Regions from separate parts of the Massilia sp. CCM 8734 genome, predicted to be linked through region 2. Evidence: predicted binding sites of a transcription regulator. Region 2 holds the regulator's gene; each other region holds the start of a gene.

Region 1 (4,114 bases), on a different contig from region 2:
CGGGTCGTGAATCACGACGTGGGTCGCCGAGACCGATTTCAATACCACGAAGTGATTCAGGTCCCAGTGCAGGATGCAGGGCAGTTTCAGCTGCGCTACCTGGTCCAGTTCGAGTTTCAGGGGACGCGGCTGCAGCGCCAGCGCTTGCGCCATGGTCATCAGGCTGCGCAGGGTGGCGCCCTTGAGCGAGACCGAAAAACGCCGGCGCAGATTGGCCAGGTCGACCCGGTGCCCCCAATAGCTGGCGACCATGCCCAGGCAGGCCAGCCCGCATTCGGCCGTCTCGGTCTGGAGCAGGATAGGGAGTGATTTGCCGGGCCAGAAAGTTTGTTGCAGCCGTTCGTGGAAATGCATGGTGGTTCCGATATCGTAAGAACGCAGTCGGTCCGGGCCGCCCGTCAACGCCCGGAAATGGTGAACAGGGGTTCGAGTACCCATTCGTAGAGGCGGCGGTGGTCGAGCGCGATGCTGGCGTCGACCAGCATGCCCGACTTGAGCGGCACCGGCTTGCCGTAGGCTTGCACCGACTGCCGGTCCAGCGTCAGGCGCAGGCGGTACATCGGTTCGGCCGCGCCCGCCGATGCCAGGGCGGTGTCGGCCGGGCGTGACGAGGTGTCCGCCACATCGCGCACGCGCGCCAGGTGCTGGCCGGCAGGATGGCAGCCAGGCCGGTCTCCGGGGTGACGGTCTGGCCGATGTCGCCGGCAAGCGCGGTGAGCACGCCGTCGATCGGGGCGCGCAGCACGATGTCGCTTTGCGCCTGGTTTTCGGCCAGGTCCTGTTCGAGTGCGCGCATGCTGCGCTCCAGGGCTGCGCGTTCACGGTCCGCCTGCGGCGCAATGTCCTGCATCTGCGCGCGCGCTTCGGTGGCGGCGCGTTCGGTCACCGTCTTTATCCGCACCAGCTCGGCCAGGCGCTGGCGTTGATCGAGCAGTTCGGCGCGCTTGTCGCTTAACTGGTTGGGCGATATATAGTTGGTCCGGGCCAGGCTCTGGTACCGGCCGAACGCTTCGCGCGCCAGGGCCAGCCGGTCTTCCTGCAGCGCGATCTGCTCCACCACGCGCGCCAGTTCGGCGCCGATATCGTCCACCCGCCGCTGCGCTGGGCGGCTTGCACGATCACCTTGTCGAGCTCGGCGCGGTAGCTGTCGCGCCGCTGGTTCAACAGTGCGGCCACGGTTTGCTCGGTCGAGCCGGCCGCCGCGATCGTGCGTTTTCCGGATACCACGACCAGCACGTCCCCGGCGGCGACCTGCTGGCCTTCGCGCACGCGCCTTTCCATGACCACGCCGACGCGGCCGGGAATCACGCGGATCACCCCGCCAGTGGGCAGCAACAGTCCCTGCGACTGCGCCTTGCGCGTGGTGCTGAAGCAGAGGAAGAAAGCCACGATGGACAGCGCCAGGCCGGCGAACAGGATCGTCAGTTCCCGCTGGCCGGGCGAGCGCGCCAGGATGACCTGGCCGTACTGGCGGGCGCCGGCGTGCTCCAGCGCCTGAAGGCGGAACAGGGGACGCGGCGGGGATGGCTCTGCCTGGACGGGCGATGACGGATCCGGCATGGAAACTCCGGTGATTGAGTCTCCATCCTTGCATGCATATTTACCCGAGGCAATTCAGGCAGGCCGGTATTCGCGCCAGTCCAGCACTATCCCGTCATAACTTTGAGCCAGCGCAAAACCAGGCGCTGGGTCGCTGGCGCTATCGGACCGATCGCGCGCGGCGCCGCGCCCCCAGCATGGCCAGCGCGCCCAGCCCCAGCAAGCCCAGGCTGACCGGCTCCGGCACCGCCACGGTACTCATCGAAAACTCCTCGATCTCGCCGTAGAACACCGTCGAGCGCCCCGAGAGCGCGTCGCTATGGCCAAACTGCGCCTGCTTCGTCATGTACTCGTACAGGTCCGGCCGCAGCGTGGCCGAGAAGGGCGTGGTCAGGCTGGCCTTGGCGCCGGCAAAAAAGTGATCCATCGATTCGATGCCGTGATAGGCGTAGATGCTTTCCTCGCGCGTGGTCCAGTTCACGCCGGCAAACGCCTGGTCCGATCCCCACGGCGTCCCGGCCGAAGCGCCGTTGGCGGTCTGCTGCTGGAAATTGCCGGTGTGCTGGTAGTTGCGCGTTACGCCATCGACGGTAACGCGGGCGCTGAACAGATTGAGGCCGTACAGCGCTTCATACTGGTTCAGGTAGCTGTCGCGGGTCGCGCTGCTGTCGTCGAAGGTGAGCGTTATCTGGAATTTCTTGCCGACCAGGTTGCCAGGGCCGAAGTCGTCGAGGGTGTTCTGGTACACGCTGCTGACCACGCCGCGCGAGGTGGTGGTGAGAATGGTGGCCTGGGCGTTGGAGATCCAGGCCGCAGCGAGCAGGGCGATTGCGAAGAATGATTTTGAGGACAAGATATTCTTTCTTATACTTTGGTTAAGGTAGCATGGTGTACAAGCAAAGAACATGCCATTTGGAAATTAACGTTTGGTATCATCGGCTTATGAGTTTCCGTTAAGAAATTTCATGATCAACTGTAAAATTTCCCGACAAGCAGGCCAGGCGCCCGGTTGACTGAGCCGGCCCCGCCCCGGATACTGTCGCCATGACCAATCCCGACGCCCGCGCATGCCCGTAACGATCCTGATAGTGGAAGATGAGCTGGCCATTGCCGACAGCATCGCCTACGCCCTGCGCACGGACGGCTTCGTACCGCGCCACGTGAGCTTGGGCGCGCAGGCGCTGCAAGCGATGCGCGACGCCGAGCCGGCCACCTTGCCCGCGCTGGTGGTGCTCGACGTCGGCCTGCCCGACATGAACGGCTTCGAGGTATGCCGCCAGCTGCGCCAGTTTTGCAATGCCCCGGTAATCTTCCTGACCGCGCGCAGTGACGAGATCGACCGCATCGTCGGGCTCGAAATCGGGGCCGACGATTACGTCACCAAGCCGTTCTCGCCGCGCGAACTGGTGGCGCGCATCCGGGTCGTGCTGCGCCGCCTGGCGCCGCCGGCCGCCGTCGCGCCGGGCGCGCGCTTCGAGATCCGCGAGGCCGAGGCGCGCATCCTGTACCGCGCCCGGGCGCTTGAGCTGACCCGCTACGAATACCTGCTACTCAAGGCCCTGTGCGAGCGGCCCGGCCATGTGCTCTCGCGTGCGCAGCTGATGGACCGGGTCTGGGCCGACGCGCCCGATACGCTCGACCGCACCGTCGACGCCCATATCAAGTCGCTGCGCGCCAAGCTGCGCCTGGTCGACGCCGACGACGATCCGATCCAGACCCATCGCGGCATGGGCTACAGCCTGGCGGGCCCATGAGAATCGGCCTGCGCATCTTGCTCGGCTATTTTCTGATTGTCGGGCTGGCTGCGTGGTTTTTGCTGAACGTGTTCGTGGCCCAGGTCAAGCCGGGCGTGCGCTCGACCCTCGAAGACACCCTGCTCGACACCGCCCACCTGCTGGCCGAGGTCGTCGCCGACGATGTCAAGGCGGGCAGCATGGACGATTCCCGGATTCTCGCGCGCCTGCAATCGTTCGGACGGCGCCATGTGGACGTCTCGATCGATGGCGTGAACAAGCGCAGCCTGAACTACCGGGTCTACATCACCGATGTACAAGGGCGCGTCACCTTCGACTCCAGCGGGCACGACCTGGGCAAGGATTATTCGCGCTGGAACGATGTCTACCTGACCCTGCGCGGCGAATACGGCGCGCGCAGCACGCGCGACGCCAGGTCCGACGACGCCAGCGCCGTGATGCACGTGGCCGCGCCGATCATGGATGGCGAGCGCATCATCGGCGTGCTGACCGTCGCCAAGCCGGTCTCGACCGTGCAACCCTTCGTCGAGCGCAGCCAGCGCATCATCCTCACGCGCGGCGCCGTGCTGCTGGTGCTGTCGCTGTTGATCGGGATGGCCTTCGCCTACTGGCTCAACCGCGCCCTGCAAATGCTGATGCGCTACATCGCCGATGTCGAGGCCGGCCGCAAGGCCACCTTGCCGGCGCTCGGCAACAATGAAATCGGCACGCTCGGGCGCGCGCTCGAAGCGATGCGCAACCAGCTCGAAGGCAAGGAATACGTGGAAGAGCTGATGCACACCCTGGCGCACGAGCTCAAGAGCCCGATCGCGGCGATCCAG
Region 2 (4,114 bases):
GGGTATGTTCGGGGGGCGATGTGATAACGCGTACGGCGGCGCAACATGCGCTGGTGGAGGCCGACCCGGAGTTGATCAGGCTGGGCGCGACAATGGGCGAAAAAAATACCAAGGCGGAACTGGAAGCGGCCATCGCCACGCTGCAGGACCTGCGCAAGCACACCACGCGCAAGCAACACGTCCTGATGCTGTTTGAAGCCGACAACCTCAAAGAGCTGGGCCAATATCGCGAAGCTGCTGCGCTCTACGCCAGCGCGCTACAGGCCAATCCGGCGATGGCGTCGGCCTACGCCAGCCTGGGAATGGCACTTTACAGAAACGAGGATACCATGCGCGCCTGGCGCAGTTGGGATGCGGGACGACGCATCTCGAGCGGTGGGGAGCTCGACCTGTTCGGCAACGTCGATCAACTGGAGCAAACGCTCTTGCGCAACTACCCGGAGTTCGTGTAGGCGCAGCGCAAACCTGCTCTCCCGGTCACAGGCACTTGCGCAGGGCGACCGACGCAGGGCGTCGGACGGCCCGCACGCAAGAAGAATGACGCTCCGATACCGGCGGTACAGAGCTGCGCTACCCTGCGCGCAGCCGCCGGCTGACCGCCAAAAGATAGCGTTACGACAATCTCTTCCTCTTATAATGGTCCGTCTATCACCACCATAGCGGGCCAACCATGTTCACGCGATACACCTCCACTTCCCTGCTGCGCCTGGCGATGCTGGGCACCCTGGGCGCCGCTGGCGCGCCGGCGTGCGCCGCCATCACCTTCGACTTGCATGTCGCCGTCAACTACACGGGCGCCACGCGCGGCGGCGTCCCCATACCGAACGAGACGCATAAATTCAAGGTCACGCAGGGCGAACGCTATCTGACCGTGCAAGACGCGAAGGAAACGACGATTGTCGACCTGGTCACGCGGCGCCGCTATCAAATCGACGAGCCAAGCCGCAGCTACGTGGCCTATTCGATGTTCGACACCATCGCCTATCGCCTGCTCGCAGTCAAAAAGAAAGGCAGCTTCACGCCGACCTACGGCCTGATCGAGCTGGAAAACAATCTGTCGGTCGAGGTGGCGGCGCGCACGCTGACCGAATCGACCGAAGGCGGCGCCACGGTGCTGGCTGTCGACGGCTTTCGCCTGGCCAGTATCGGCGCCGGCGGAACCAGCGTCAGCGCCGGCGACGCGGCCATGTTCGCACGCATCCTGCGCACTTTCGGTACCCATCCGCGCGTGCTGACGCGCCTCTCCGCCCAACCACGCCTGCCGGCCAGCCTGGTCACCTACCACAAGCAGATCGAAGGCTACAGCGAAACGCGTACCTATACGATCAGCGCCGTCAAGCAAGGCGCACCGGCCAGCTACAGTCTGGCCGCGTACAAGCTGCGCGCGCCGCAAGGTGACGAGATCGACCAGGTGCTCGACAAGGGAGCCATCAGCGCAGCACCGCCGACAGCGGCGGCCAGGCAGGCGTTCGAGCGCGAAACCGCGCAGGCGTTCGCCGACAATCGCGTGCTGGACGCTATGCTGGGGATGAACGAATGGGTATTCTCCGGGGGGGGCGATCCGGTCATGCCGACGCCGGCGCAGCGGGCGCTGTTCCAGGCCAACCCGCAGTTGAGCAGCCTTGCGGCGGTGATGCGCAAACAAGAGACCAAGGCGGAACTGGAAGCGACGCTCGCCACGCTGCAGGAACTGCGCAAGCACACTACACGCAAGCAACACGTCCTGATGCTGTTTGAAGCCGATAACCTCAAAGAGTTGGGTAGGTACCGCGAAGCAGCTGCGTTGTACGCCAAGGCGCTGCAGGCCAATCCGGCAATGGCATCGGCCTACGCCGGCCTCGGAATGTCCCTTTACAGAAGCGACGACACCGTGCGCGCCTGGCGTAGCTGGGATGCGGGACGACGCATCTCGAACGGCGGGGAGCTCGACCTGTTCGGCAACGTCGACCAACTGGAACAGTCGCTCTTGCGCGACTACCCGCAGTTCTTGTAAGCGCTGCGCAAACCTGCCCGCCCGGTCACAGGCACTTGCGCAGGGCGACCGGCGGAATCTTGAGCGCTTCGCGGTACTTGGCGACCGTGCGGCGCGCAATCACCATGCCCTGCTCGCCCAGCATGTCGGCGATCTTGCTGTCCGACAGAGGGCTCTTCGGATCTTCGGCGCTGGTCAGCTGCACGATCAGCGCGCGGATCGCCGTCGATGACGCTTCGCCGCCCGCTTCGGTGGCCACGTGGCTGCCGAAAAAATACTTCAGCTCGAACATGCCGTGCGGCGTCATCATGTACTTTTGCGTGGTCACGCGCGAGATCGTGCTCTCGTGCAGGCCAAGCGTGTCGGCGATTTCGCGCAGCACCAGCGGTCGCATCGCCACCGCGCCGTGCGAGAAGAAATTGCGCTGGCGTTCGACGATCGCTTCGGCCACCCGCAAGATGGTGTCGAAGCGCTGGCGCATGTTCTTGATCAGCCATTTGGCTTCCTGCAGCTGCGCGCCCATCTGCCCTTCGCCCTTGCCCTGCTTGAGCAGCGCGGCGTACATGCTGTTTACGCGCAGGCGCGGCATCACGTCGTTATTGAGCATCACCGACCAGCCGTTTTTTGCCTTGCGCACGATCACGTCCGGCACCACGTAGTCCGACACGTCGGACGCGAACTCCGCGCCCGGATGCGGATTGCACTGGCGGATCACGGTCTGCGCCTCGCGCAAGTCTTCATCGTCGCAATCGAGCGCTTTTTTCAGCTTGTTGAATTCGCGCTGGGCGAACCAGGTCAGGTGGTTTTCGACGATGGTCAGCGCCATGCGCCGCGTCACCATCGGCACGCCGGGCATGCGCCGGATCTGCAGCGCCAGGCATTCGGACGCATTGCGCGCGCATACCCCGCTCGGATCGAAACTTTGCAGCAGCGCCAGCACGGTGCGCAGTTCGTCGATCTCGATCTCCAGCTCGGGCGGCATGCGCTCGTGGATCTCTTCGAGCGACTCGGTCAGGTAGCCGTTGTCGTCGATGGCGTCGACGATCAGTTCGACCAGCGCCCGGTCGCGCGCTTCGAGCACGGTCACGCGCATCTGCTCCATCAGGTGCTCGCGCAAGGTGGTGCTTGATGCTTCGAGCTGCGGGCGCGAATCCTCGTCGTCGGGCGTCTTGGCGCGACCGAGGTCGCCCCACTCGCCATCGTTGTCGTTGCTGGACGGGCTGTCCGCTTCGCCGCCTTCGAAATTCTCGCCTTCGCTCGGCGCCGGCGCATCCTGCGCACCCGGCTCGGGCGTCGCTTCGGTCGGCGTCGAGGTGCTGCTGATGGCGCCATCGCCCAACAGGCGCACCGAATGATCGAGCGGATCGTCGAGCCGTTCGAGCAGCGGATTGTCGGTCAACAGCTGTTCCAGTTCCTGGTGCAGTTCCAGGGTCGACAACTGCAGCAGCCGGATCGACTGCTGCAACTGGGGCGTGAGGGCCAGGTGCTGGGAAGTGCGTAGTTGAAGGGACTGTTTCATGCCTACATCCGGAAGTGTTCGCCCAGGTAGACCCGACGCACGGATTCATCCGCGATGATATCGTCGGGACGACCGGAGGCGAGCACCGCGCCCTGGTTGATGATGTAGGCGCGGTCGCAGATACCCAGCGTTTCGCGCACGTTGTGGTCGGTGATCAGGACGCCGATGCCGCGCTGCTTGAGGAAGCGCACGATGCGCTGGATCTCGATGACGGCGATCGGATCGACCCCGGCGAACGGTTCGTCGAGCAGCACGAAGCGCGGGTTGGTCGCCAGCGCGCGCGCGATCTCGACCCGGCGCCGCTCGCCGCCCGAGAGCGACATGGCCTGGTTTTCGCGCAGTTTTTCGATCTGCAGGTCGGCCAGCAGGGTATCCAACCGTTCGTTGATCTGCGCCTTGGTGAGCGACTTGCCATCGACCTTTTGCAGCTCCAGCACGGCGCGGATGTTTTCTTCCACGGTCAGCTTGCGGAACACCGACGCTTCCTGCGGCAGGTACGACAGGCCGAGCGCGGCGCGCCGGTGAATCGGCAGGCTCGAAATATCGACCCCGCTGATATCGATCGTGCCCGCGTCCGACGGCACCAGGCCGACGATCATGTAGAACGAGGTAGTCTTGCCGGC
Region 3 (4,114 bases), on a different contig from region 2:
TGCCCATTCTTGCAACTTCATCGGTCTTTTTCATGCATTTCACAATCAACGTGGCCCGGATGGGCATCGTGCCACTCTAGGAACTCCATGCTTTCCATCCATGACAGCCTGCTGCGGGCCGGCGATGGCCATGCTTGCCGGCTACGCTCGCTCGCATGGCCGGGGGCGGCGATTGTCGATGCCTGCGCGGTCGACGCGCCGTATGGCCAGCTGCTGGTCCTGACGGCGGACGGCGCGCTGCACGGCGTCGATCCTGCCAGCGGAGCGGTGGCCGAACTGTGCCGGGTAGCGCTTCCCGCAGTGCCAGCGGGCGCCGGCGCCAATCCGGCCCGCTTGCGGCTGCACGCCTCGCTGGACGGCGCGTACGCCGCCATCGTGCTCGACCGCGGCCAGGCCGGCGTGGTCCTGGAGACGCGTTCCGGCAAGATCACCTTGCGCCTCGGCGGCGAGAACTATCACGCCGCCGAGGTGCCTTTCAGCGCATGTTTCCTGCGCCATGAAGGGCGCAACGTGTTCGTTCATCGCAGCGAGTGGAACCGCCTCGACGCGGCCGATGCGGCGAGCGGCGAGTCGCTGGCCGAACGCCACATCGCGCATTACGAGTCCGGCAAGGAACAGCCGCGTCATTACCTCGACTTCTTTCATGGACGGCTGTGCCCCAGCCCGGACGGCAGCCGCATGTTTAACGATGGCTGGGTCTGGGCCTCGGGCGGCATGGCGCGGGCCTGGTCGGTGACCGGCTGGCTCGGCGCCAATCCATGGGAAACCGAAGATGGCGCCTCGGCGGTGATCCTCATGATGCGTGACGGCTGGGACTACCCGGCCTGCTGGATCGACGAGCGCCACATCGCGCTATGGAACATCGCGGACGAGGAAGACCCCCATGTCAACGCATCGATCCAAGAGCCGGGCGTCTACATTGTCGACGCGACGCGGGAAAACACCGGCACGCCGGAGCGGAAGTTTCCGATGGAAATGGACAAGCAAGCCGATGTGCTCGACCTGTTCTGCGACGGCAAGCGCATCATCGTCGCCGCCGCCACGGAAACGAGCATCTGGGACCTGGCGTCGCGCGCGCGGGTAGCGGTCTTGCCGGGTTTTAGCGCCCGCTTTCATGATGCGGCGCGCGCCGTGCTGGTCGCCGTCGGCCCGCACGCCATTGTGGAATGGCCGCTGGCGTGGGCGGATCGGGCATGAATGTATGTCGAGTGCGGGCGATAGTAGAATAAACGCCTTCTCATCGTTTTGGCATTTGAAAGTACCTCACCCATGTTTCCCCGAAAAGATCTTCCCCGCGCAGCACTGGCTTTGTTCACCGCCCTGGTCGTTGCGGGTTGCGCCGCCCGGCCAGAAACATTGCGGCGGCCCGCCAACGAGCAGGTATTGCAGGTCAAGGAGGAGGTGAAATGGAAGCTGGGGTTTTGGGACGTCACACTCGTGCCGGGAACGTATGTTGGAAAATTCGAGGATGAGGCAGGAACCTACTTCGCCGGTCCCCCCATGTGCGTGTATTTGACCGGCCGGCCGCGCAAGGAAGACGCCCTGGCCGGCAGCGCGTGGGAATGCGGCATCCTGCTGCCGAAAAAGCCGGGCAATGAACCGACCGTGTTCCACATTATCGGAACAAATCGGCCATTGATGGTCTTCCATCCGGACGACAGGCCAGATTTTTCGAAAGTTGCGCCACTCGCGCCGCGCCCGGACGATATGTCAGGCGCGAAGACGGCCTTGGCCTTCACGCCTCTCAACAGCGGCGCTGGCATTGTCGGGGGCGCCCTGACCGGTGCCGTCCTGGGAGCACTAATCGAGGCCGAAAAAGGCACGTTCAGGGATTTTAAGTCGCAACCGGCAAAAGGCTGGTTGTTGCAAGCGCCGGTAAGCGCTCTCGTCCCGTAAGCGAAGCGCGCCGGCGTCAACCCGCGCCGGCCTCCTCCTCAGGCTGCGGCGGGGTCGAAGTAGCTGCGCGACAAGCCGCTGCGCCCAGGAAAGAACTTGAAGTAGGGCCGCGCCTGCTCGATGGTGAGCGCGACCGAGGGGTGTTCCATCAAGCGCGCCACGTACGCCGCCAGGCGCCCATGCTGCGGCGCCAGCGGCACGTACGCCATCGCGTAAAACAAGGCTGGCGCGGCGGCGCAGTCGGCCATGCTGAAAGCGTCGCCGGCGATCCAGGTGCGCCCTTCCAGTTGGCGCTCGATGAACGCATAGGCCGAGGCCAGGCCGGCGCGCGCCTGGGTCACGGTGCGCGCGTCGCGCTCGCTTTCCGGGCGCAGCAGGTCGGCCGTGAGCGCCTGCATCGGCGTCATCACGTACAGGTCGCACAGGCGGTCCCACAAGCGCACGTCGAGCGCCGCGTCGGGCGCGTCCGGAATGAGGGTGCGGCCCGGGGCGGCGTGGTGGCGCTGCAGGTATTCGATGATGATGCTCGTTTCGGGCACCGCGCGCGGCCCGTCCATCAGGAGTGGCATCTTGCCGGTCGGGCACAGCGCCAGGTGCGCGGCGCGCTCGTCGGGGTCGCCCAGGTTGAGCAGACGCTTGTCGAGCTCGATGCCGAGCACGTCGAGCGCGATCAAGACCTTGTGGCAGCAGGAGGACAGGGGGTGGTAGTGGAGCGTGAGCGCATTCATGGGAGGCCTTTGCTTGTCCGAAGTGGCAAAGTATGTGCCCGATAGCGCGCCGCGTCAAAACCGGCTGTCGGGATGTGCGCACGCGGCAGTGTCGGAAAACTTTACACTGGCACGAAGATGAAACACAGCCACCAATTTATCCTTGATGCAACTTATTGATTAAAAACAACATATCTATTTCTTGCGTAAATGGCATGAAATTTGCTTGTACAGATGATTACTTATCTCATCGGAACAAACGCAATGAAATTCAAGATCGGCAAGGCCTTCCTCATCGCATCGACCCTGCTGGCTGCATCGAGCCAGGCCTCGGTAGCCCACTTCACCATGGCGGCGACACCAGGGGACTATATCAGCGCAGGAAAGCTGGTTGACAATGTGTATTCGTCCAACGATCCGCTGCTCGTCTTTAACAAGGCTACCTTCTTCAACAATAGCGGTACGGCCGCTGCTCCTGAGACCGACTTCCTGCGTTTTTTGTTCATGTTTGACAAACCTGAAACCAAATACGCCATGCTGGATTTTTCGAGTGAGGCACTGGGTGTTCCCTTGCAGGCCGGGGTCACGTATACGAATGCGGAGCGGGCATCGTTCGCTTCGCCGGGCCATCCCGGCCTGGACGTGAGCTACAACCACAGGGGATGCAACAAGGTCAAAGGCAGTTTCACCGTCAAGCAGTTGAGCTTCAAGTCCGGCGCCATCGACATGTTCGACGCGTCGTTCAACCAGTCTTGCGATGGCGGCGCGCTCATGAGCGGCACCTTTTACTACAATGCCGGCCTGACCGCGCTGCCGACCAACACTGTGCCGGAACCGGGCTCGCTGGCCTTGCTCGGCCTGGGTATTGCCGGGATTGGTATCGCACGGCGCCGCAAGCAGGCGCGCTAAGCTGCGCCAGAAGTCGACAAGCCCTGTCACTGTAGTTAGTGACAGGGCTTTTTCACAATCAGGACCTCATCGGGTCATGGCGCAGTTATCCGTCGTGACGTAGGCGCCATTTACGCTGCGGCCGTCAAGTAGTTGCTGCCCTTGGCCGATGCGCGCAATGACTGCCAGGTCATCAGCTTGCCCGCCAGGCTGCCCAAGAAATAGCCGTTAAAGACGCCGAACAAGGCGCACACCAGGGTTGAAAACAATGCATTGTGGCTGGCGCCAGGATGCATGACCAGCGTCACCGCCGTGACGTACTTGGTGAAGAAAATCGCCATCATCATCATCAGCGGCGCCGCACTGCCATGGACACGCAGGCTGCCGGGCGTGGCGCCGGCGCTCGCCCCTGCGCCGCCGGACTTCGCAACGAGCAAGGTCAGCGCCACCGTAGCGCCAGCCCAGGCGCACAGCGGCAGGAAGGCGGTACCAAACTTTGCCACGATGTCCTGCAGCGACAAGGCCAGCATGATGACGGGAATGATGAACAGCTTCCGGATCGCCATTTCGCGATCGCGCATGGCGATGACGCCGCGATACACCAGCATGGCCAGAATGGCCCA

The links. Region 2 encodes sigma-54, which starts transcription at its own class of promoters, with help from an activator protein. Its sites were predicted from a motif close to TGGCANGNAANCTGCTTT; they were not measured.
Region 1: the regulator sigma-54 is predicted to act here: its motif matches at 2,433-2,450, upstream of F2P46_RS30065 (PEP-CTERM sorting domain-containing protein).
Region 3: the regulator sigma-54 is predicted to act here: its motif matches at 2,815-2,832, upstream of F2P46_RS36990 (PEP-CTERM sorting domain-containing protein).

Annotation. Positions count from the first base shown of each region.
Region 1 covers NZ_WHJI01000046.1:53,245-57,358, reverse strand. Annotated here, with positions in the region: partial or broken gene F2P46_RS38620 (cysteine peptidase family C39 domain-containing protein) at 1-252, opposite strand, end outside; gene F2P46_RS30080 (hypothetical protein) at 399-560, opposite strand; gene F2P46_RS30075 (hypothetical protein) at 542-1,057, opposite strand; gene F2P46_RS30070 (hypothetical protein) at 952-1,560, opposite strand; gene F2P46_RS30065 (PEP-CTERM sorting domain-containing protein) at 1,700-2,392, opposite strand; gene creB (two-component system response regulator CreB) at 2,607-3,293, shown strand; gene creC (two-component system sensor histidine kinase CreC) at 3,290-4,114, shown strand, end outside.
Region 2 covers NZ_WHJI01000012.1:9,933-14,046, reverse strand. Annotated here, with positions in the region: gene F2P46_RS13085 (hypothetical protein) at 1-452, shown strand, start outside; gene F2P46_RS13080 (tetratricopeptide repeat protein) at 671-1,993, shown strand; gene F2P46_RS13075 (RNA polymerase factor sigma-54) at 2,019-3,491, opposite strand; gene lptB (LPS export ABC transporter ATP-binding protein) at 3,494-4,114, opposite strand, start outside.
Region 3 covers NZ_WHJI01000003.1:86,817-90,930, forward strand. Annotated here, with positions in the region: gene F2P46_RS04140 (hypothetical protein) at 88-1,197, shown strand; gene F2P46_RS04145 (hypothetical protein) at 1,270-1,896, shown strand; gene F2P46_RS04150 (glutathione S-transferase family protein) at 1,935-2,624, opposite strand; gene F2P46_RS36990 (PEP-CTERM sorting domain-containing protein) at 2,868-3,512, shown strand; gene F2P46_RS04160 (DUF6622 family protein) at 3,623-4,114, opposite strand, start outside.